Regions from separate parts of the Ectothiorhodospira lacustris genome, predicted to be linked through region 1. Evidence: predicted binding sites of a transcription regulator. Region 1 holds the regulator's gene; each other region holds the start of a gene.
The links. Region 1 encodes sigma-54, which starts transcription at its own class of promoters, with help from an activator protein. Its sites were predicted from a motif close to TGGCANGNTNCNTGCTT; they were not measured.
Positions count from the first base shown of each region.

Region 1 (6,034 bases):
CTGGCGGACAGCGGCGTTCAGGTGGGCATCCTCACGGGCCGGCGTTCAGGGGTCGTGGAGCACCGGATGCAGGATCTGGGAATCCGGCTCGTGGTCCAGGGCCGGCGCGACAAGCTGGAGGCCCTGGACGGCCTGCTGACAGATGCCGGCGTCAGCGCCGAGGAAACCGCCTATGTGGGCGATGATGTGGTGGACCTGCCGGTGATGCGCCGGGTGGCCCTGGCCATTGCGGTGGCCGATGCCCATGCCCTGGTCAGGGAGCACGCCCACTATGTGACCCGGCAACCGGGGGGGCGAGGCGCCGCCCGGGAGGCCTGTGAATTCATCATGGAGGCCCAGGGCACCCTGCAGGCCGCCCTGACCACCTACCTGGGATGAAGCTGCCCTCCCTGTTCTTGATCGCGCTGCTGAGCCTGGCTGCGGCCATCGGCTTCTGGCTGGCACGGGACGCCGATGAACGCCGACGGGTGCTGGAAGAGGCGGCCACCGAAGGGACCGATTTCTTTCTGGAACAATACGCGGCCATCCATATGGATCCCCTTGGTGAACCCCGTTACCAGCTTCGCGGTCAGCGTATGGAACAGCGTCAGGCGGACGGGTCCCGCTGGCTGGAAACCCCGGTACTGATCCTGCGGTACAGCCCCGGCGCCACCTGGACCCTGCGCTCCGAGCAGGGCTGGATCTCCCCCGCCGGCGATGAAGTCAAATTGCTGGGCGAGGTACACATCCACCGCGCCGCCGAGGGCGAGCGAGGTCCGATCACCATCACCACCAGGGACACCACCCTCTGGCCGGGCCCCCGTCAGGCCGTCACCGACGCCCCGGCACACCTGCGGACCACCTATCAGGAGGCCGAGGGTCTAGGTCTGTTCCTGGACCTTCGGCATGAAATTCTGGAACTCAAACGTGACGCACGGGGTGTCTATGTTCCCCACTAGGGTTGCTCCAAGTCAGCCATTTCCGCACCCGCGGGAATCAAGGTCCAGCAGAATGCGGCCGGCCTTCCTCAGGTCGTCATTCCCGCGCAAGCGGGCATCCAGTCACGGAGTGAAAAGCATGGGCTCCCGCCCTCGCGGGAGCGACGGCGAGGGAGTTTTTCAATGCCTCCCTGGGCGGCTCATGATCCCGGCACTGGCCATCCTGCTGCTGGCCGGACCGCTCCAGGCACAGGTGGACCGGACATTGCCCATCCGGATCGAGGCGGACTCGGCCACCCTGGACGACAACCGAGGCATCAGCACCTACCGCGGCGGTGTACGCATTACCCAGGGCGCCACGGAAATCACCGGTGATACAGTCACGGTCCATACGCCGGGCCGGGTCCTGGAGCGCATGACCTCGGAAGGCCGACCGGCAACTCTACGCACCCAGGACCCGCAGGGGCGGGAAGTCCGTGCCGAGGCCGCACGTATGGAGTTCTTTCCCACCGAGCAACGCATGGAACTGAGCGGCAGTGCCCGCGTCCGGCAGGGCGCGGACGAGTTCCGGGGCAGCCGCATCATCTATGACCTGCGCACGGCCACCCTGGAAGCCCGTACCGGGGATACCGGGCGCGTCGAAGCGATTTTCACTCCCAGGGATCAGGCTCCCGCCCCGGCCGAGGGCGCACGATGAGCCGCCTGCAGACCCGCGACCTGGTCAAACAGTACCGTGCCCGCAAACCGGTGGACGGCGTTTCTCTGCAGGTGAACAGCGGCGAAGTCGTCGGCCTGCTGGGTCCCAACGGGGCCGGCAAGACCACCTGCTTTTACATGATCGTCGGCCTCATCCCCTGCGACGGCGGCCGCATCGAGTTGGACGACAAGGACATCACCCCCCTACCCATGCATGCCCGGGCGCAACTGGGGATCGGCTATCTGCCCCAGGAGGCCTCGGTGTTTCGCAAGCTGTCGGTGGAAGACAATCTCCTTGCCGTACTGGAAACACGCCGCGACCTCAACCGCGCCCAGCGCCATGAACACATGGAATCCCTGCTGGAAGAGTTTCAGATCATGCACATCCGCGAGAGCCTGGGCATCAGTCTCTCGGGTGGCGAGCGGCGCCGGGTGGAGATTGCCCGCGCCCTGGCCACGGAGCCGGCCTTCATCCTGCTGGATGAGCCCTTTGCCGGAGTGGACCCCATTTCCGTGATCGAGATCCAGCGCATCATCACCCATCTGGTATCGCGCAAGATCGGGGTGCTGATCACCGATCACAACGTTCGCGAGACCCTGGGCATCTGCAACCGCGCCTATATCCTGAGCGACGGGCATCTGATCAGCGAAGGGCCGCCGGAAGTGGTGCTGGCCGACCCCCAGGTCAGACGGGTCTATCTGGGCGACCATTTCCGACTATGAAAGTACAGTTTTTGAGCCATCTCATGGTTTCCCCACACTGGGTCACATTTTTCGTGCCAAGCCGTATAATCCGGATGACAGACCCCGCGCATGACGGAAAAGAGCCGTCGACACTGCCGGGACCACTCAACGCCTGCCTGACGACTCCGGTGGTACGCCACATCCTATGCTGAAACCTTCTGTCCAGCTCCGTCTCGGCCAGAGCCTTACCATGACACCACAGCTGCAGCAGGCCATCCGGCTGCTGCAGCTGTCCACATTGGAGCTACAGGCCCAGATCCAGGAGACGCTGGAGACCAACCCGATGCTGGAAGCCCTGGAAGGCGCCGACGCCGACCTGGATACCGGTGTGGACGAGGCGGCGGCCCAGCGGGAAGAGATGGACAGCAGGCCGGACAGCACCGACAAGGATGCGGGGGGCCGGGAATTCGAAGAGCCCGCGGAACCGGGCGGCACAGGCGATGCCTCGGAGAACATTCCCGAAGAGCTGCCGGTGGACAGCAACTGGGAAGACCTCTACGACATGCCGGCAACCGGCGGCGGCCAGGGGGGGGACGGCGACGGTCGCGACCTGTTCGAGAACCAGAGTGCCCCCGGTGAGGACCTGCGTGATCACCTGCTCTGGCAGATCAACCTGTCCCCCCTGAGCGAGCGGGATCAGGTCATTGCCATGACCCTCATCGACGCCATCAACGATGACGGTTACCTGGGAGAACCCATCGAACAGATCCATGCCGGACTGGCTCAGGACCAGGAACTGGAACTGGAGCTGGATGAGGTGGAAGCCGTACTGCGCATGGTCCAGCACTTGGACCCCGTGGGCGTGGGCGCGCGCGATCTCTCAGAATGCCTGCTGCTGCAGCTGGAGCAGTTCTCGCCGGATACCGCCTGGCTGGCCGAGGCCAGGACCCTGGTGCGCGATCATCTCGAAGCCCTGGGTACCCGTGATTTCAAAGGCGTACAGCGCCGACTGGGACTGGCCGACGGAGAACTGCAGGCGGTGATGGCCCTGATACAGAGCCTGAATCCCCGCCCGGGCACCCTGATCAGCTCCAGCTCACCGGAATACATCATTCCCGACGTCTTCGTGCGCAAGCGCGAGGGATACTGGCAGGTGGAACTGAACCCGGAAGTCGCCCCCCGGTTGCGAGTGAACCCGCTTTATGCCAGCTTTGTACGGCGGGCCGATTCCAGTCAGGATAACGTCTACCTGCGCAACAGCCTGCAAGAGGCCCGCTGGTTCATCAAGAGCCTGCAAAGCCGCAACGAAACCTTGCTGCGGGTAGGCACCGCCATTGTGGAGCATCAGCGCGCCTTTCTGGAACACGGCGACGAGGCCATGAAACCCCTGGTGCTGCGGGACATCGCCGAGCAGTTGGAGATGCATGAATCCACCATCTCCCGTGTCACCACCCAGAAGTACATGCACACCCCGAAAGGGATTTACGAATTCAAGTATTTCTTCTCCAGTCATGTGGGGACGGCCGATGGGGGGGAGTGCTCCGCCACGGCCATCCGTGCCATGATCCGCAAATTGATTGCCGAAGAGCCCCAGGGCAAGCCCCTGAGTGACAGCAAGATTGCCCAGATCCTGGTGGATCGGGGCATCCAGGTAGCGAGGCGCACCGTTGCCAAGTATCGCGAGGCCATGGCAATCCCGCCATCCAACGAACGCAAGCGCCTCGTCTGAGTTCCCAAGGCCTCACATTCACATCCTAACCAAGGAGTTACCTCATGCAGATCAACCTCACCGGTCATCACGTGGACCTGACCGACGCCCTGCGCGACTATGTCAATGACAAGTTCCAGCGCCTGGAGCGCCACTTCGACAACGTCATTGACGTGCATGTGGTCCTGACCGTGGAGAAACTGCAGCAGAAGGCGGAAGCCAACATGCTGGTCAGCGGCAACACCATCTTTGCCGATGCCACCCAAGCCGACATGTATGCCGCCATCGATGCCCTGGTCGACAAGCTGGACCGCCAGGTGGTCAAGCACAAGGAAAAGCTCAAGGACCACCACCGCGCCGAAGGCTCCCACCGCAACCACGTCGGGTGAGACATCCATGAACATCGGTGATCTTCTCGCCCCGGAGCGCGTCTGCTGTCTGCCGGACGTCAGCAGCAAGAAACGCGCTCTGGAGATGCTGGGTGAAATGCTTTCGAGCCACCTGCCCAGGCTGACCCAGGGAGAGATCTTCGACAGTCTGCTGGCCCGGGAACGCCTGGGCAGCACCGGCCTGGGGCATGGCGTCGCCATTCCCCACGGCCGTCTGGCCGGCGCTGACGAAGCCTGTGCCGCCCTGCTCAAACTGGGAAAGGGGGTAGACTATGATGCCCCGGACAGCGAACCCGTGGACATCCTGTTCGCCCTGGTGGTCCCGACCGAATGTACCGACGAACACCTGCAGATCCTCGCGTTGCTGGCCCGCATGTTCTCTGATCCGGAGACTCTGGCAAGGCTGCGCAGCGCCCAGGGACCGGAAGATCTGCTGGCATTGGTACACCACTGGGATACCGAAAGCCCCGCACAGCCGTGACCATCGAAACCCTCACCGTCCGCCATGTCGTCGAGGCCATGGAAGAGCGCCTCGCCCTGCGCTGGGTGGCCGGTCACCAAGGCAGCGAGCGACGTATCGCTCACCAGGCCACGCCCCACGGCAGCACTTCACTGGTCGGGCACCTGAACATCATCCATCCCAACCAGATCCAGGTACTGGGTCCGGATGAAATGCGTTACCTGTGGAACCTGCGCAAGAACTCCCAGCGGGATATCCTGGAACAGCTGGTCAACGGGACCGCTGCCATCCTGATCGTCACCGACGGTCTGGCGGCTCAGCCGGAACTGTGCGCACTGGCGGACAAGCAGTCGGTGCCCCTGCTGGCCACCACCCTGCACGGCCACGAAATCATCAATATCCTGCGCTATTTCTTCAGCGACAAATTGGCGGAGACCGTCACCCTGCACGGTGTCTTCATGGAAGTACTGGGCATCGGGGTTCTGCTGACGGGAGAAAGCGCCATCGGCAAAAGCGAACTGGCGCTGGAACTCATCAGCCGCGGACACCGTCTGATTGCTGATGATGCCCCCGAATTTGCCCGTATCGCCCCGGACATCCTGCGAGGTACCTGCCCGCCGGTGCTGGAAAACTTTCTGGAGGTCCGGGGACTGGGCGTCCTGAACATTCGTGCCATGTACGGTGACAGCGCCATCAAGACCAGCAAATACCTGCGTCTGATCATCGATCTGAAAGACCAGGTCGATGTCACATTCGCAGATATCGACCGCCTCCATGGGGGGCGGTGCAACCGGGAGGTACTGGGCCTGAAGGTACCGGTCATCACCCTGCCCGTGGCCTCCGGCCGCAACCTGGCGGTGATGGTGGAGGCGGCCGTGCGCAACCACCTGCTGCGCCTGCGCGGCTATTTTGCCGCCGACGACCTGGCCGCACGGCAGCGGCGTCAGATGCAGATCGACCCATGAAGCTCGTCATTGTCAGCGGGCTATCCGGATCAGGCAAGACCGTGGCCCTGCACGCCCTGGAAGATGCCGGCTACTACTGCATCGACAACCTCCATCTGGAATTGTTGCCGGCGGTGGTCAGCCAACTCCGTCAGTCCCCTCAGGCCGGCTACGGTGAAGCGGCCGTCGGCATCGATGCCCGCAGCGGCATCGAGTCTCTCGACCAGTTCGGCCGT
Region 1 covers NZ_JAJNQM010000030.1:11,659-17,692, forward strand. The annotation lists gene LQ952_RS07585 (KdsC family phosphatase) at 1-378, shown strand, start outside; gene lptC (LPS export ABC transporter periplasmic protein LptC) at 375-938, shown strand; gene lptA (lipopolysaccharide transport periplasmic protein LptA) at 1,120-1,614, shown strand; gene lptB (LPS export ABC transporter ATP-binding protein) at 1,611-2,336, shown strand; gene LQ952_RS07605 (RNA polymerase factor sigma-54) at 2,503-4,026, shown strand; gene hpf (ribosome hibernation-promoting factor, HPF/YfiA family) at 4,071-4,394, shown strand; gene LQ952_RS07615 (PTS sugar transporter subunit IIA) at 4,402-4,875, shown strand; gene hprK (HPr(Ser) kinase/phosphatase) at 4,872-5,819, shown strand; gene rapZ (RNase adapter RapZ) at 5,816-6,034, shown strand, end outside.

Region 2 (6,034 bases), on a different contig from region 1:
GGCCAGCCCTTCCAGAAAGCCGGGGGCGCCCGCTGAAAACAGAGGGGAAGGCGTGATCCAGGTGGTCATCTCCAGGGGAAATGACACCAGCAGGGCCACCCGCGCCAGCATGGCCGGATTGAACAGGTTCTGTCCCAGGCCGCCGAAGACATGCTTGCCGACGATGATGGCAAAGGCCGCCCCCAGCACGCCGATCCACCAGGGCGCCCACGGCGGCAGGGTCAGGGCCAGCAGCAGGCCGGTGACGATGGCCGAACCGTCCATCAGGAACGGCGACACCGGGCGCCTGGCAATGCGCAGGGACAGGGCCTCGAACAGGACGGCGGCCAGGATGGTGATGAGCAGCAGGTTCAGGGCGGGCCAGCCGAACAGGTAGACGCCGAAGGCGGTGGCCGGGAGCAGGGCGAGGGTGACCCAGCCCATGTTCCAGGCCACGCTGCCGGGGGCATGGGTGTGGGGTCCGCTGACGGGGGTGGTCTGAGTCATGGGTTAGGCCTTTGCCTCATCGGCGGCGAGGGTCTTGGGGGTCTCCTTGGCGGCGGCGGCCTTGGCGGCGCGGGCCGCCTTGGCTTCGTCGGCCTTGCGCTTGGCCGCCTCACGCTCGGCCTTGCGCCGTTCCGCCGCCTCGGCCTTGGCCCGGGCCTCCGCCTCCTGGCGTTCCCGACGTTGCTGGGCCAGGCGCTTGATCTCTTCCTGGCGGCGCTGCTGTTCCCGCCTGGCCCCCAGCACGCCCTTGGCGTGGTGAAAGTACTGCACCAGTGGGATATGGGAGGGACAGACATAGGAACAGGAGCCACAGGCCACGCAGTCCATCAGGCCGTAATCGACGGCGCCGTCCATGTCCTCCTTGCGAATCCTTGCCGCCATCTCCAGGGGCATGAGCCCGCAGGGGCAGGCGGCCACACAGCGTCCGCAGCGGATGCAGGGCATGGTTTCCCCGATGTTGATCTCTTCCGCGGTGAGGGCGATGATCCCGTTGCTGCCCTTGATGATGGGGACCTGGGCGTGGGGCATCACCTGGCCCATCATGGGGCCGCCCATCAGCAGGCGGGCCGGCGGTTGCCGGGTGCCGCCGCAATGGGCGAGCAGGTCCTCCACCCGGGTTCCCAGCAGGACCTCCAGGTTGGCGGGGCGCTGGACTGCGCCGCCGCCGACGGTGACGATGCGGGAAATCAGTGGACGGCGCATGCGCACCGCCCGATGCACCGCATAGGCGGTGCCCACATTGTGGACGATCACGCCGATGTCGGCCCCCAGCTTGCCGGCCGGGATCTCGCGGCCGGTGACCGCCTTGATCATGTGTTTTTCCGAACCCATGGGATAACGGGTGGGCACCGCCATGGCTTCGATGGTGTCCATCTCGTAGAGGCGTGCCTGCAGGGCGGCCAGGGCCTCGGGCTTGTTGTCCTCCACCACCACCAGGGCCCGTCTGGCCCCCAGGGCGTGACGTATGATGCGAATGCCGTCCACCACCTCATCGGTACGTTCCCGCATCAGGCGGTCATCGCAGGTGAGGTAGGGCTCGCATTCGGAGCCGTTGATGATGAGGGTGTCGATGTGATGTCGGGACCCCAGGTTCAGCTTGATGGCGGCGGGAAAGGTGGCCCCGCCCATGCCCACCACCCCGGCCTCGGCCACCCGCTGGGCGATGATTTCCGGTTCCAGATTCAGGGCATGTTCCGGGTCCGGCTCTTCCTGCCGGCGATCCTCGCCGTCCGGCTCGATGACGATGGTCTCCACCGGCAGGCCGCTGGGGTGGGGCGCGGGATGGGGTTCCACCGCCAGGATCCGTCCGGAGGTGGGGGCATGCACGGCCGCCGATACGGCGCCGTCGCCGCGGGCGATCATCTGGCCCTTAAGGACGGTGTCGCCGGCGGTGACCACCGGGCGCGCGGCGGCACCGATATGTTGCTGCACCGGCAGATAGAGCCGTGCCGGCAGGGGCAGGGGCTCGATCGGCAATCCGCTGGTGGCCTGTTTGCGGTCATCGGGATGGACGCCGCCCTTGAACGCGGGCCGCTTGCGCATAAAAAAGAACATGGGGAGCACCTTCAGGCCGATTTGGGTTTGGGCCAGTGCCAGCGGCGCAGGCTGGGGGCTTCCGGCACCAGGGTCAGGCCCTGGGTAGGACAGACCTCCACGCATTTGCCGCAGCCGTTGCAGGCCTCGGTGAAGACCGTATGAATCTGCCGATTGGCACCCATGATGGCGTCGGTGGCGCAGACCTTGTAGCAGCGGGTGCAGCCGTTGCAGTGGTCGGGATCGATCACCGCAAAGGCGGGGACTTCCTCGCCCATGGCAGACAGGTCCACGGTGATGTCCAACTTGTCGGCCAGTTGCTGGGCCAGGAGCTTGCCGCCCGGCGGACACAGGGTCACCGGAGCCGTGCGGCTTGCCAGGGCCTGGGCGGCACTGGGGCAACCGGGCAGGCCGCACTGACCACAGTTGGTCCCAGGCAGCATGGCCTCGATCTCGTCAACCAGCGGGTCCTTTTCCACCCTCAGGTATTTGGCGGCCATGCCCAGGCCGTAGCCCAGGAGCAACCCCATGGTGGTGAGGATGAAAATGGCGGAAAGCAGGGAAGGTTCCATCGGAAGTACCTCCTGTCGCGGTCAGGCGAAGTTGAGTCCGGCGAATCCCATGAAGGCCAGGGACAACAGGCCGGCGACGATGAAGCCAATGGGGGCGCCGGCAAAGGCCGCCGGCACGTTGCTGATGGCCAGACGTTCCCGCAGGGCGGCAAAAATCACCATCACAAGAGTGAAGCCCAGGGCCGCGCCCAGACCGAAGGTCACGCTCTGCAAAAAGCCGTGGCCCTCCTGCACGTTGAGCAGGGCCACGCCCAGCACGGCGCAGTTGGTGGTGATGAGCGGCAGGAAGATCCCCAGCACCTGATGAAGGGCGGCGCTGGTCTTGCGGATGACCATCTCGGTGAACTGCACCACGGCGGCGATCACCAGGATGAAGGACAGGATGCGCAAAAAGCCCAGGTCCAGCGGTGCCAGCACGAAATACTCCAGCAGCCACCCCGCCACGGAAGCCAGGGTGAGCACGAAGGTGGTGGCCAGCCCCATGCTCAGGGCGGTGTCCAGCTTGTTGGAGACACCCATGAAGGGGCACAGCCCCAGAAATTGCACCAGCACCACGTTGTTGACCAGGGCGGTGCCCACGAGTAGCAGCATGAACTCTGTCACGGTCGGATCCTTCGGTTCGGTTGTCGAAGAATCTGCATCTTGTGTGCCACTTGGTGAATGCGCGTTTCAGGTGCGCAAATCAACGGGTTTTGCGGGAGATTGCACCGTGCTGGTGCGGATTTTCCTGTGGGGATCGTGACAGTGAGCGTGGGGCAGGGCGGGTTCTGTGGGGAATCCGACAAAGACATACCCCTCCCAATCCCGGGGAAAGCTCCGACATTGTTGCTGGCCCGGATTTTGCTGGATATTCGTCAGGAACCCAGCCCAACTCACCCGGGAGATACACCCCCATGAGCCAACCCGATCAACCCGCCGTCGCGGGCCTGGCCGATACCATCCGCACCCCGGAGGGGATGCTGCCGGCGCGCCTGTTCTTTGAAGCGGTGGAGCAGTCCTCGGTGGCCATCTCCATCACCGACACCAAGGCGAGCATCCTCTACGCCAATCCGGCTTTCGAGCGGGTGACCGGTTACGGGGTGGGCGAGGTGATCGGGCGTAATGAATCCATCCTTTCGGACCGTCACACCCCCGGGTTGGTCTACGAGACCCTCTGGGGTCGGTTGCGTCAGCTCAAGCCCTGGTCCGGGGTGCTGGTCAACCGGCGTAAGGACGGCAGCCGCTATCTGGCGGAACTGAGCATCGCCCCGGTGCTGGATGCCCGGGGCCAGCTCAGCCATTACCTGGGCATGCATCGGGATGTGACCGAGATGCATCAGCTGGAACAGCAGGTACGCAATCAAAAGGCCCTGATCGAGTCGGTGGTGGATGCGGAGCCGGTGGCCATTGCCCTGCTGGATGAGGCCGGTCAGGTCGTGCTGGACAACCAGGAATACAAGAAACTGACCGGCGACATGGGCGGGCGCGAGCCGGCCCGGGAATTTCTCACCGCCCTGGCCGAGAGCATGGGCGATGCGTTCGAGACCGCCCGCAGCACCGGGGAAGGCTTCGTCGACCGGGAGGTGCAGTTCGATCCGGGCGGCGGCGCAGCCCCCCGCTGGTTTTCCTGTTCCGGTACCTGGTTCAAGGAACGGGACACCAGCGCGGATTCCTTTTTCGAGGCACGTAAGGCCAATTATCTGGTGCTGGTGGCCAAGGAGGTCACCGAGATCCGCCGGCGGCAGGAAGAGATGCGCATGAATGCCCTGCGCGCCCTGACCGCCGAGGGCGAGCTGGTGGAGAGCATGCGCGAGACCCTGGCAGGCGCCATCTACCAGATGCAGGGCCCGGTCAACATGATTGCCGCCGCCGCCCAGCTGCTGGAGCGTCGCCGTCAGGGGGAGGGCGGTACCGATCCCTTGCTGAATGTGCTCCAGGATGCCCTGGCCGCCGGGCGCCGGGCCTTGCAGACCCTGGAAGACTCTATGCCGGAGGAGCGGGATGAGCCCTTGGCCCCGGTCAACATCAATGCCCTGTTGCGGGAGGTGCTGGGGTTGTCCACCCGGCGCCTGCTGGCCGCCGGGGTGGTGGTGGACTGGCAGCCGGCGCCGGTACTGCCCAGTGTGCTGGGCCGGGAGGGGCGGCTCCGGGGCATGTTCAAGCAACTGGTGGACAATGCCCTGGACGCCATGGACAGCGCCACCGGCGGGCGCCGGGAGATCCGCATCCTCACCGAGTCCCGGGGCGATGCGGTACATGTGAGCATCCAGGATTCCGGCCCGGGCATCCCCGAGCATCTGCGCTTGCGGGTATTCGAGCCCTTTGTCAGCACCAAGGGCCGTTCCGGCGGTCGCGCCGGGATGGGCCTGCCCATGGTCCAGGAAGTGGTCAACCAGCATGCCGGTCTGATCGAGATTGATCCCGGCTGTCATGAAGGCTGCCGTATCCGCCTGCAGTTCCCCACCGCCGCACGACGACAAGACCCGAACTGACCCAGGGAAGCCTCATGGTAATGTCTTCTTCAGCCTTAAGAGAGAATGGCGGGCAGCGCGCCGATTTGGTGGAGATGCAGCTGGACGCCCTCTACCAGGTGAGTCAGGTGCTCAGCCGTTCGGCGGATCTTCACGAGATCCTGTCCGACGTACTCCACGTACTGCACGAAGCCGCCGACATGCAGCGGGGAATGGTGTCGCTGCTGGACCCTTCCAGCGGTGAACTGATGGTGGGTGCCGCTCACACCGGCCATCGTGAGCAACTGGAAAAGGTGCGTTACCGTCCCGGTGAGGGCGTGGTCGGGGCGATCCTCAAGGAGGGCGATACCCTGGTGATCCGACGTATCGCCGATGAGCCCCGGTTTCTGGATCGCTTGCGTCTGTATGTGCCGGAGTTGCCCTTCATCGGCGTGCCCATCCAGGTGGGGGACGAAGCTCCCATCGGGGTGCTGGCCGCTCAGCCGGCTGCCGATGATGGGCTGCTCACCGAGCGGGCCCGTTTCCTGGAGATGGTGGCCAACCTGTTGGCGCAGACCGTGCGCCGTGCCTGGGACCTGGAAAAGGAGCGCCAGGCGCTGACCGATGAGCGGGACCGTCTGCGCCGGGAGGTGCGCAGCGGGTATCACCTGGATAACGTGGTGGGACATTCCCGGGAGATGCGCCGGGTGTTCGAACAGGTGCGTCAGGTGGCCAAGTGGCATACCACGGTGTTGATCCGGGGGGAGACCGGCACCGGCAAGGAATTGATCGCCAATGCCATCCACTACAATTCTTCCCGGGCCAATGGTCCCTTCATCAAGCTCAACTGCGCCGCCCTGCCGGATAACCTGCTGGAAAGCGAGTTGTTCGGCCACGAAAAGGGGGCCTTTACCGGTGCCGTGGCCCAGCGCAAGGGGCGCTTCGAGCAGGCCGACGGCGGTACCATCTTCCTGGACGAGATCGGCGAGATCTCCCAGGCCTTTCAGGCCAAAT
Region 2 covers NZ_JAJNQM010000019.1:27,127-33,160, forward strand. The annotation lists gene LQ952_RS05645 (RnfABCDGE type electron transport complex subunit D) at 1-486, opposite strand, end outside; gene rsxC (electron transport complex subunit RsxC) at 490-2,040, opposite strand; gene LQ952_RS05655 (RnfABCDGE type electron transport complex subunit B) at 2,052-2,591, opposite strand; gene rsxA (electron transport complex subunit RsxA) at 2,613-3,194, opposite strand; gene nifL (nitrogen fixation negative regulator NifL) at 3,485-5,062, shown strand; gene nifA (nif-specific transcriptional activator NifA) at 5,083-6,034, shown strand, end outside.
Region 2: a site for sigma-54 is predicted at 3,227-3,243, ahead of rsxA (electron transport complex subunit RsxA). Genes of this name have one in related genera too.

Region 3 (6,034 bases), on a different contig from region 1:
GATCTTGCGGGTGAGGGTGTTGCGCCCCCAGCCCAGTAGTTTTGCCGCATCCTGGCGTCGCCCGCCGGTCTTCTTCAGGGCGGCCTTGATCATGATGCGCTCGAAGGCCGGGGTGGCCCGGTCCAGCAGGGAGGCATTGCCCCGCGCCAGTTCCTGTTCCGCCCAGTGAGCCAGCTCTTCCTCCCAGCCGCCGCCGTGGCTGTTGCCGGAGCGCTCGTGCAGTTCCGGCGGCAGGTCGTTGGTGTGGATCTCCCGGCCCGAGGCCATGACCGTGAGCCAGCGGCACAGGTTTTCCAGTTGCCGCACATTGCCGGGCCAGTCCAGGGCCGAGAGATACTCCATCACCTCCGGCAACGGGACCTTGCGCTCCACGTTCAGCTCGGCCGCTGCCGTCCCCAGGAAGTGATTCAGCAACAGGGGGATGTCCTGGCGCCGTTCCCGCAGGGCCGGGACATGAATGCGAATCACGTTCAGCCGATGGAAAAGGTCTTCCCGGAACAGGCCTTCCTGGACCCGGCTTTCCAGGTTCTGGTGGGTGGCGGCGATGATGCGTACATCCACCTTCACCGGCATGTGCCCGCCGACCCGGTAGAACTCGCCGTCCGCCAGTACCCGCAACAGCCGGGTCTGTAGTTCCGCCGGCATGTCACCGATCTCGTCCAGGAACAGGGTGCCGCCGTCCGCCTGTTCGAAGCGTCCGCGACGGGCGCTCTGGGCACCGGTGAAAGCCCCCTTCTCGTGACCAAACAGTTCCGATTCCAGCAGATCCTTGGGAATGGCGGCGGTGTTCAGGGCGATGAAGGGCATGTGTGCCCGGGGGCTGTGGCGGTGCAGGGCGTGGGCCACCAGCTCCTTGCCGGTGCCCGACTCGCCGTTGATGAGAACGGTGATGTTGGAGCGCGACAGTCGACCGATGGCGCGGAATACCTCCTGCATGGCCGGCGCCTCGCCGATGATCTCCGGGGTCTTGCTGTTGCCGGAGGGTTCCTCCCGGCCTCGCTCCCGCCGTGCCTGACAGGCCCGTTTCACCAGCGAGACCGCGTCGTCCACGTCGAAGGGCTTGGGCAGGTATTCGAAAGCGCCGCCCTGGTAGGCGGAGACCGCGCTTTCCAGGTCCGAATGGGCGGTCATGATGATCACCGGCAGTTCCGGGTGTTCCCGCTGCAGCCGGCTGAGCAGTTCCAAGCCGTCCATGCCCGGCATGCGGATGTCCGTCACCAGCGCGTCCGGTACGTCGCGTTCGAGGCATTCCAGGGCCTCGGCGGCACAGGCGAAGGAGGTGACCTCGATGCCGGCCTTGTTCATGGCCCGTTCCAGCACCCAGCGGATGGATCGGTCGTCATCAATGACCCATATATGTTCACGTCTAGTCATCCATAAGCTCCACGGGGATCAGCAGTGAAAACACCGTCTGCCCCGGACGGGAAGTACACTCGATCAGGCCGCCCATCTGGTTGAGCAGGGATTGGGCGATGGAAAGCCCAAGCCCCGTACCCCCGGCGCGGCCCGAGACCATGGGAAAGAAGATGCGCTCGCGGATGTCCTCGCTGATACCCGGCCCATCGTCGATGACCTGGATCAGGGCCACCAGCTTGTGACGGATCTGGCCGATGGTGTACTGGCGCCGCACCCGGGTCCGCAGGCGGATTTCTCCGCCATCATCCAGGGCCTGCACCGCGTTGCGCACGATATTGAGTACCGACTGGATCAGCATGTCCTGGTCGGCGTTGACATCGGGGATACTGGGGTCGTAGTCGGTGCGGATGTGAATCTCTTCCGGGGCTTCGACGCTCACCAGGCTGCGGACATGCTCCAGCACCCGGTGGATGTTGAGGGGGCGGGAGTGGGGCAGGCTGTTGGGTCCCAGCATCCGGTTGACGAGATTCTGCAGGCGATCTGCCTCGCCGATGATGATCCGGGTGTACTCCTGCAGCTCAGGGTCCGGCAGCTCCCGTTCCAGGAGCTGGGCCGCGCCGCGCAGCCCTCCCAGGGGATTCTTGATCTCGTGGGCCAGGCCCCGGACCAAGGCCCGGGTGGCGGATTGCTGGTTGAGGAGTTGCTCTTCCCGGGTGATGCGCAACTGCCGGTCCACCTGGATCAGTTCCACCAGCAACTGTCTGGCGTGCCCCGGCTCGGAGAGGGGGGAGGCGGTCAGGTCCACGGTCACCTCCCGGGCGAAATGCAGGGCCAGGAGTCGTTCCCGCTCGGTAAACGGGTGGCCCGTGTCCAGGGATTGCCTCAGGCTGGCGATAAAGGTTTCGTCTTCCCGGAACAGTCCCTGGATGGGTAGGCCCTGGATCCGGTTCAGGCTCATCTCCATCAGCATCTCCGCCGCCGGGTTCATGTAGACCAGGCGCAGCTGATCATCTGCCACCAGGACGGCGGTGGTCAGGGTCTCCAGCAGTTGTCGGTGCAGGCTGTGATCGTGAGGCATACGGATTCCCTAATGCAAGAAACAAACCAGAATGATGCCGCCCGCGGGAATCGCGCATTCATCCCGCAAGACGGCTTCGGGGCGCCGCTTCCGGGGCATCGGCGGTCAGGGCGTGAGGGATGTTCCGGCGCCTTTGGAGCATAGTATGCACCATGATGGTGCGCGCCGGGTCCGGGCCGGCGATTGGCGCGCGGGCTTCAGGGGCGTGGTCGGGATTGCTGCTGTACGGTGGTGCGCAGGAGGTGGAAGGTGATCGTGTCGGAGCGGATCAGGGCGCTGCCGCCCTCATCCAGGACCTCTGCCTGCAGGGTGTGCGTCCCCGGCGGCACGTCTTCCAGGGTGGTCTGGGTGGCCTGGGTGGTGACGGCGGCGTCGCCGTTGAGGCGGATCCGGATTCGGTGTCCCAGGTCCGTCTTGAGAGTGGGGCTTAGATTCACGGCGATGTCGACCTGCCCCAGGTTGGTGCGTACCACGCCGTCCTGTTCCGGTTGGTTGATGGTCAGCCGCTGATAGGCGTCCTCCGATTCCTCTGTTGCGGAAGGGGGGGGCGGCTGCAGGATCTGTCGGGCATCGGGCAAGCCGGGGAGGGTCGCGGGCCGGTCAACCCGGATCGGGCGTGCATCGACCCCGTCCGGTGGCGTGTCGCCGAAGGCGGGGCGTCCCTGCTCGTCAGTCCACTGGTAGATCTGGGCCTGGACGGGCACGGCGAGTATCAGCAGCAGGAGCAACAGGGGCATGGCGGTGTCCTTTGTATCCTCTGTTCCAGGTCGCTTGCACGGAAAAAAGAACCCCCGGCAAGCCGGGGGTTCGGTGCTTCCGGACTGCTGACCCGTCTTGTACTTACAGACTGTAGTACAGATCGAACTCCACCGGGTGGGTGGTCATGCGCAGACGGGTGACTTCTTCCATCTTCAGATCAATGTAGGCATCGATCATGTCGTCGGTGAACACACCGCCGGCGGTGAGGAAGGCGCGGTCCTTGTTGAGGGCTTCCAGGGCCTGGTCCAGGGCATGACAAACCTGCGGGATCTGCTTTTCCTCTTCGGGGGGCAGGTCGTACAGGTTCTTGTCCATGGCTTCGCCCGGGTGGATCTTGTTCTGGATGCCGTCCAGGCCGGCCATCAGCATGGCGGCGAAGGCCAGGTAGGGGTTGGCAGTGGAGTCGGGGAAGCGCACCTCGATGCGACGGGCCTTCGGGCTGGACACCCACGGAATCCGGATGGAAGCGGAACGGTTGCGGGCGGAATAGGCCAGCATCACCGGAGCTTCGAAGCCGGGCACCAGACGCTTGTAGCTGTTGGTGGAGGCGTTGGTGAAGGCGTTCAGGGCGCGGGCGTGCTTGATGATGCCGCCGATGTAGTACAGGGCGGTTTCGGACAGGCCGCCGTATTTGTCACCGGCAAACAGGTTTTGCCCGTCCTTGGCCAGGGACTGATGCACGTGCATGCCGCTGCCGTTGTCGCCCACCAGGGGCTTGGGCATGAAGGTGGCGGTCTTGCCGTAGTTGTGGGCCACGTTCTGCACCACGTACTTGAGCATCAGCACTTCGTCGGCCTTGCGGGTCAGGGTGCCGGGGCCGACACCGATCTCACACTGACCGGCGGTAGCCACTTCGTGGTGGTGAACTTCGGTCTTGAGACCCATGTCTTCCAGCACCAGGCACATGGCGGAACGCAGGTCCTGCAGGCTGTCCACCGGGGGTACCGGGAAGTAGCCGCCCTTCACGGAGGGGCGGTGGCCGATATTGCCGTCTTCGAACACCTTTTCGGAGTTCCAGGAGGCTTCGTCGGCGTCGATCTTGAAGAAGGCGCCCTGAATGGAGTTGCCCCACTTGATGTCGTCAAAGACGAAAAATTCGTTTTCCGGGCCCCACAGGCAGGTGTCGGCGATGCCGGTGCTGGCCAGGTAGGCCTCGGCGCGCTTGGCCAGGGAGCGGGGGCAACGGTCATAGCCCTGCATGGTGGCCGGTTCCACCACGTCGCAGCGCAGATTCAGGGTGGGCTCGTCAAAGAAGGGGTCCATGACCGCGGTGTCCACATCGGGCATGAGGATCATGTCTGACTCATTGATGCCTTTCCAGCCGGCGATGGAGGAGCCGTCGAACATCTTGCCGCCTTCCAGCACGTCTTCATCGACGGCGTGGGCGGGCACGGTCACGTGCTGTTCCTTGCCACGGCTGTCCACAAAGCGGAAATCGACGAATTTCGCGCCGTTTTCCTTGATCATATTCAGAACATCTGCTGCTGACATGCGTACTCCTCCAGGGCTTGAATGAGAGAGGCCTGTTGAAACGGATCCCCGCCTGAGCGGGCGTTCAATTCGGTCGATCCATAGCAAGCATGAAGCATGCCATGGGTTTGAGTGGGATGATGCGGCCTTTTGGGGCGGATTTTCGGGTCCGGCCCATCAATGCACGCACAATCTTAGTGCGTTTTTAAGTATTTTGCGCTGTTATGGGGCGAGCGGTGTGGGCCCTGGTGTCCGCGCGGCTTGCCCGCAGACCATTCAGTGCCGGAACAGGACCTGTACCTGGCCGACGTCTTCTGCTTGCAGGCTGGACGCTACCAGGGCCCGGGCAATGCTATCGGCCTCGGTCAGGTTGTCGAGCGCCTGCAGAGGCAGTTGCAGTTCCAGATGCACCCGTCCCTGCAGGTAATGGATGATCACCTGGTCTACATGCCGCGATGCCGGTAAGTCATGCCATTGTGCCTGCAGGCGTTTGAGCATCTCCGTGCGGTTGGGCAGATGGCTGCTGGGGGCACTCTGCTGGTCGTCTTCGGGGTCGATGTGGACCAGGATGTCGCCCAACTCGTCCTGGACCCCGTGCATCGCCACACAGACGGCATCCGCGATGTGATGCCCCTCGGAGACGCTGATGCGGGGCGCGACCTGGACATGGACGTCCGCCAGCAGGGTGCCCGCCATGCGCCGGGTGCGCAGGTCATGGACTCCCTGGATGCCGTCCAGTCGACGGACCGCTTCCAGCATGCGCTCCTGTTCTTCCGCTTCCACCCCGGTGTCGATGAGTTCCCGGGCGCTGTTCCAGATCAGCTTGACCCCCATGTGGCCGATGAGCAGGGCCACCAGGATGGCCGCGACCGCATCCATGAAGGGCATGCCGGCCAGGGTGGCGCCCACGCCCACCAGCACCACCACCGACGAGATCACATCGGAACGGTGGTGCCAGGCATTGGCCTCCAGCATGCGTGAGCGAACCTTTTTGGCGACGCGCATCGTGTAGTGGTACAGGGCTTCCTTGCTGATGATAGCGATCGCCGCCAGGACCAGGGCCAGGGGAGTGGGGTTCAGGAGTTCTGCCGGATTGAGCAGGCGCCGGGCTGCGTCCGCCATGATGCCCACAGCCACCCCGGCCAGGATCAGTCCCACCGCCACGGTGGCCAGGGTCTCGATGCGGCCGTGACCGTAGGGATGGTTGGCGTCAGCGGCTTCGTTGGCCTTGCGGGCGGCGAACAGGACCATGATGTCGCTGATCAGGTCGGAGAGGGTATGGACGCCGTCGGCGATCAGGGCCTGGGAGTGGCTCATCCAGCCGCCGACGATCTGCGCCGTCGCCAGGCTCACGTTGGTCATGGCGCCGAT
Region 3 covers NZ_JAJNQM010000007.1:2,387-8,420, reverse strand. The annotation lists gene ntrC (nitrogen regulation protein NR(I)) at 1-1,374, opposite strand, end outside; gene glnL (nitrogen regulation protein NR(II)) at 1,367-2,434, opposite strand; gene LQ952_RS02505 (DUF4124 domain-containing protein) at 2,632-3,171, opposite strand; gene glnA (glutamate--ammonia ligase) at 3,275-4,684, opposite strand; gene LQ952_RS02495 (cation diffusion facilitator family transporter) at 4,940-6,034, opposite strand, start outside.
Region 3: a site for sigma-54 is predicted at 2,447-2,463, ahead of glnL (nitrogen regulation protein NR(II)). Genes of this name have one in related genera too.

Region 4 (6,034 bases), on a different contig from region 1:
GCGCTGCAGATATCCCCGGGCCCGAATCCATCTGGATCGAGCGCCGCATCGCCGGCGCACCACCTATGGGGCGCCCGATCAGCGTCAAGGTACGTGGCGACGACCTGGATGAGATCCGCAGAGCCGCCGATCGCGTGATCCATATACTGGGGGAAATACCGGCGGTTCACGATATCGTTGATGACGCATACGCAGGCGGCATGGAACTCTCGGTGCGCCTCAACCCGGACGCCATCTTGCGCGCAGGACTGGACCCAGGCCATGTGATCCGTGACCTTCGCCTTCTGACCGACGGCGAGGTGGTGGCGGAAATGCGCGATCGTGGTGAAAAGATCGGGGTGCGCGTCCAGGCCAAGGCCGAAGCGCTGGAAGATATCGGCCGATTTCTGCAAACCCCCATCAGCGTACCGGACGGACGCCCCATTCTTCTTGAGCAGCTCGTCCATCACGAAGTGATTCGCGCTGACGGCAATATCCGGCACTTCAATCTTCGGCGCACAATCACCGTCGAGGCGAATCTGGACGAGAGCATCATGGACGCGGCCAGCGTCCATCGCCTGGTTCAGCGGGGGTGGGATGCTCGACATGCCGCTGCTTTCCCCAACATCGACCTGGACTTCACCGGTGACTTCGACGATATCGTGGAGAGCATCGAAGCCCTGGGCTGGCTGTTCTTGCTGGGACTGATGCTGGTTTACCTGATATTGGGCACCCAGTTCCGCAGCTACACCCAGCCCCTGATCGTGCTGACCGTGGTGCCCATGGCCCTCACCGGCGTCCTGATCGGCCTGCTTGTGAGCCAGCAACCGCTGAGCGTGTATACCCTCTATGGTGTCGTCGCTTTGGCCGGGATCGCCGTGAACGACGCCATCGTCCTTATCTCCGCCGCCAACGATCGCCTACGCAGCGGGATGCCGCTGATGCACGCGGTACTCCACGCCGCCCGGCGTCGATTCATCCCAATCATCATCACCTCAGTGACGACGATTGCAGGACTGTTCTCGCTGGCAATCGGACTTGGAGGGAAATCGCTGATGTGGGGACCACTGGCCGGCGCCATCGTCTGGGGCCTGCTGGTATCAACCATTCTCACCCTGTTCGTGATTCCCATCATGTATAGCCTAGTCGTGCGGCCGTCAATTCGTGCGGAAGTCAACGCGCTACCCCTTCCTCAACCACTGAGTGAATATACCCATTCCACCCTGAGGCGATTGCTTCAATTCATCACCCAAGGCACACTCAGCGGACGCCCGCTCCGGAACGCCGATGCCAACCTTTCCGCCATCAGTGAGTCTCCCGCACTGAGCAAGCTCTACAACGAAGGTCAGCGTGCACTTTCAGATGGTCAGTACGAGTCCGCCATCCGTCTTTTCGAAATCGGCACCCGTGAAGCGCCGCAAAATCCCATCTTCCAACTCTGCGCCGCACAATCCCTCGCTCTTTTCATGCAGCGAACCTACGGCGCTGATCTTGGGTATCTGGTCAGGATGCGGCGCTACCTGAACACTGCTCGCCGGCTGGCACCAAGTGATCCACGATTGGACGTACTGGATCAGATGGCCAACGAACTTGAAGCGGTGGCCGAAGATCCCACGGCGCCCTGAGTCGGTAGCGGCACCGAAACCATTTCCTACTCCACATGAAGCGAGTTCATGAAACGCCAATATCACCAAATCATGTCTGGTTACCACCATGAACGTCGTGGGGGAACGGCCGGAGACACGTCCCATGAGTGACAGTGCATCAGATAATGAGCAGGTTTATCGCCAGATCCATCTGGACGTGGCTCGTAATGCCACCGACGACTTCAATCCCTTTCATGACGCCGACAAATGGCATCGTATCCACCAGAATCCCTTCGGGGGACCCATCGTCCTGGGATTTCAGATGGAATGCCTGGCAGAATACAGGGTAACCCGGCACCGGGCCATGGACGGCGCACTGGATGAGCCACCCTCTGCTTTTCGTAACTATCAGTTCACCTTTGCAGGGGTGCTTCGGACCGATGAACCCTTCCGCATGGAGATCAAGCCCACCAAGCGAACCCGCACACCGGACGGCAACTGGATCCGCTCCAATCGGGTCGTTGTCAGAAAAGCCGACGGTTTGGTATTGCTCGGACAGATCAGGGATTCCGATCGCCCACTGACGCTACCCGATCTGACGCTGCCCTTCCAACTATCTGAAGATTTACCCCCATTACCCGACCGCAGTCTGCTGCCGGAAGGTCGCTGGTTCCACAAACGCAAGTTCATGACCAACAGCAATGCCAAGAATCTGCTCTCCGGGTCACTGGCCCGACAGGCAGATTATTTCGATGAACTGGAAGATCGCATCAACTATCCCGACATGTTCCCAACCGCCCTCATCTCCTGTGCACTACTGGAACGCACCCACGCAGCAGGCCATGACTTCTACGCCAACCCCATGGTTTACACCACGCACCAGTTCAGCGTGGACCAAGTGCTGGCACGCCGCCTGCGCAGCGCCGATACCCTGCACCTGCTGGTCAGCGATGCTCAGCAGGTGGACAATAATGGCGGCGGGCTGGGGCACACTCGCCTGCAACAACAACGACACACCTGCCTGGGACTGCTTGAAGATGGCGGGGTGCTCTTTCGCGGCGAGGTGATCCTGGCCTCCCTTACTGCCATTTTGGGCAATGCCGGCTAGACGTAGAAGCAAGGAGATAGGGTTCTCCACCATGCAGAAACAGCCGGGCCATATCCGGTGATGACTGGGTGGCTCGTTGCACGGCCGTATCCAGATGAGCCAGATAGGGGTAACGGGTGCCGCGGTACTCGCAAGGGACACCGGCCAGGGAAAATTCAAATCCCAAACGGCGAACCATCCTTGCCAAGGCCCGATTCACCAGGAAATACATGTAGGGGATATCCTGGTTGCGGCTATACTCAATGGCCGCACGCAGCATGACGGCAAACAACTCGGACCGCATGGGGAGCGTCAGTGAGCAAGCACGACTTTCCACGACCACAGCAGGCCTGACCATGGCGTTCATGCCCTGCCGATTGAGGCACTCGCCATCGTCGGCAAGCCTCGTCCTAAACAGCGGCCCTCGTTGCTGGTTGCGCCAGCCAACGCTGGTGGCACCGGAGCCATCGCCCCCACGGATTCCCCAACCTGGGCCTTCAGAAAGGGCCAAGCCCGCTGTTTGGCGACGAACATAATCCTGCGTGACGCAGATCCGTGACAGCTCGGCGGCCGCGCCGGTCCTTGCCGGGGCACCATCCCGGTTCACATGGGTGAGCCGATGTACCGGAAGCCCCCCTCGTACGGGATGCACCAGACGCATCGCCCCCAGCCATTGCCCCGTCTCTCGCTCTCGTACGATGAAGGCAGTGGCATTGGCATCCCAGTGGTCGGATTCCTGACCATCGGGGAATGTGTCGGGATTCTCAAAGCCTTTTTCCAGGCAATAGACCAGATAACGGATCTCGTGATGTATTTGCAAAGTGCCGGGTGTATCGGCAACGATAACCTCATAGCGTGCATCGAACATGAGTTAGCCCCGCAGTTATACTGACCCGAGCGGGATTAAATCATGTTGTCTACATCATATCGGGTATCGGATCACAAAAATCGCCATAACCTCACCGTGGGCAGGATTTATGGCTGTCAAGGACAACCGAGGCAATCACTCGCCGTGCCCAAAAAATCAGACAGCAAACATCAGCTATTCAAGCTCTCGTGGACAAAATCATGCAATTCGCGGATATCCTTGCGCATCGAATCCAGCACCGATTGCACCGTCACATGGTAGGCTGCCCGTGGTCCATGGTATTCCATGGGTTCACCCACCTGAACAAAGGGAAAGCCGGCAGACTGCAGCATTCGCGCCAGTCGTCGCTCCATCATCACAAAGGCGTGCTCCCGCCCCAGTCGCCCCATTAGCGAAGTGCCAGCGCAGAACAAAGCCAGTCCCAGCAACGGAAAAGTACGACGCTGCTCATCCGTAATGGTTTCGGCGATGGCCAGCCCGATAGGCGATTCGGACTCACCCTGACGGCGCCTGAACTGGGTATGCACCGCCAGGCGGGATACTTCCGCCAGATCGCTCCGAGGCAGCAGCCCTGGATGCAATTCAGGATGATTCAGGCTTTGACCACAGAAGCGTTCCATGGGAATTTGGGCAATGCTTTCAGCTTCGTGGGGCGACACCACACGGATACAGCCGGCACCTTGACCACTGGGGCGATGCATGATCAGACAGTGTTCCGAATGAGCGTCGTAATCATCCCGCTCCATTCCTCCGGGGCAGTCCTCCTCCTTCTCATAGCCAAACTCCCGACAGTACACATCGTAGCGAATCTGGAACACCTGCTCGCGCAAAGCCTGAGTGTCCGCTTTCAGCACCAGGAAAAAATCCTGGAAATGCTCCACCAAGGACGGTTCTTGTGTGTTCATTTCTCCATTCTCCCAGTACCGGGTCTCGGACACGGCCACCCCGTTGCCCGCACGATAATAACACCTTGAAGAGGGGGGAACGCAGGCCGAGAGTGACGCCCGATCTGACTTTCCAGACAGAATCCAATTACTTGCCGCCGATAATTATAACCCTACAAGCCGAAAGATCTAAAATCCCCCGACAAAAAGGCATAAGCCGACCATACCGAAATAACACCAAACTGCGACGTCGGAATATTTTACAAGACCATACTAAACAAGGCGTCACAATAACAAACAAAAAAAACAAAATACTGATTTTTAAGGAAATTATTTTAGTGGCCCAATAATTGCTGCTAACCCTAGCACAGTGGGATTGCAAAGGTCACTCACCCGAAGCGCCGTAATGCAAGCCCATCGCGATACAACCGGAATACGGGACCGAACGGAGACAACCCAATGAAAACAAAACAAAAATTATTAGCCACAGCCGTTACCGCTGTGTTTGCTCTTGGCGCGGCAGCGCCTGCGGCTGCTCATGTGTATGCAGGCTCTCATCTCAGCATTAGCAATCTGGTCATCAATTTCTTCGACCAGGACACGGGCGGTCAAATAACCAATTTGAACCCCGGCTTCACATTCAATGTGGAAGATTCGGCCACACTGAATGGCAGCACCCAAGCCTTTGCTGACGGCTGCAGCAGCGTTGCTAACAACTGCGGCACCGCACCTACCCCCGTCCTCAATGTTCCTGCAGCCAACGCACCCGGCAGCTCGATTGCCCGCGCTAATGGTAATTACAGCCTGTTTGGGCCGGGTAGCGAGACATACGCCAATGCCAATGCCGAAATCAGCACCGCACAGTTGGTCAATGGCGTCCCCACGGCGACCCAACAAGTAGCAGAGGTCGAACTTCAGGGCAAGGGGCAGGCTCAAGCCTCGACGAACATCCAATCAAATACCAGCTTTACCATGAACTTTGCTCTGATGGGGGATGGCCCTGCGCAACTTCAACTGAATTTTGACGCAAATCCCGAATTGCAGGCACTGGTGGCCACAGACGGTCAGGGCTTCGCCCAAGCTAATATCAGCGCCAACTTCACTCTCAACCAGCTTTCGGGTGGCTCTGGATTTGCCACATGGTCACCCAACGGCAGCGCCACCGGCAATGCAATATGCGCCAATGGACTGACCTGCAGCGATGAGGTGAACCCGGAATCGCTGAATCTGACACTGGGTGTCGGACCCCAGGATGGCAACCTAAGCCACAGCCTCGGCGTGCCCGCCAGTTCATTTCAGCTTTACGTTTCAGGTCTGACTGCAGGCAATTACACCCTCACGTTGGCAGCCCTGACCAGCGTGAATGTCACCGAAGTTCCCGCACCTGGCACTTTGCTGCTTCTGGGTAGCGGGGTTCTTGGTCTGGGTCTGGCAGGTATCCGCCGGCGTCGACAGATCCAAGCCTGACCTGATTGATCTAAAGTCAGACGCCCTGGTAAGCGGGCGGGCCTCTTAACCGAGCCCCGCCCGCTTTTTTTTTCCATACTTGGCCATGTCGGCTTCAATCTTTAGAATTGAAACACCCACAAGCATAAAATGAACCGCAAAATATAAACCCAGAATACGGTGC
Region 4 covers NZ_JAJNQM010000112.1:228-6,261, reverse strand. The annotation lists partial or broken gene LQ952_RS14825 (efflux RND transporter permease subunit) at 1-1,604, shown strand, start outside; gene LQ952_RS14820 (hypothetical protein) at 1,729-2,673, shown strand; gene LQ952_RS14815 (GNAT family N-acyltransferase) at 2,645-3,520, opposite strand; gene LQ952_RS14810 (PEP-CTERM/exosortase system-associated acyltransferase) at 3,691-4,425, opposite strand; gene LQ952_RS14805 (EDSAP-1 family PEP-CTERM protein) at 4,864-5,871, shown strand; partial or broken gene LQ952_RS14800 (hypothetical protein) at 5,917-6,034, opposite strand, start outside.
Region 4: a site for sigma-54 is predicted at 4,744-4,760, ahead of LQ952_RS14805 (EDSAP-1 family PEP-CTERM protein). Genes of this name have one in related genera too.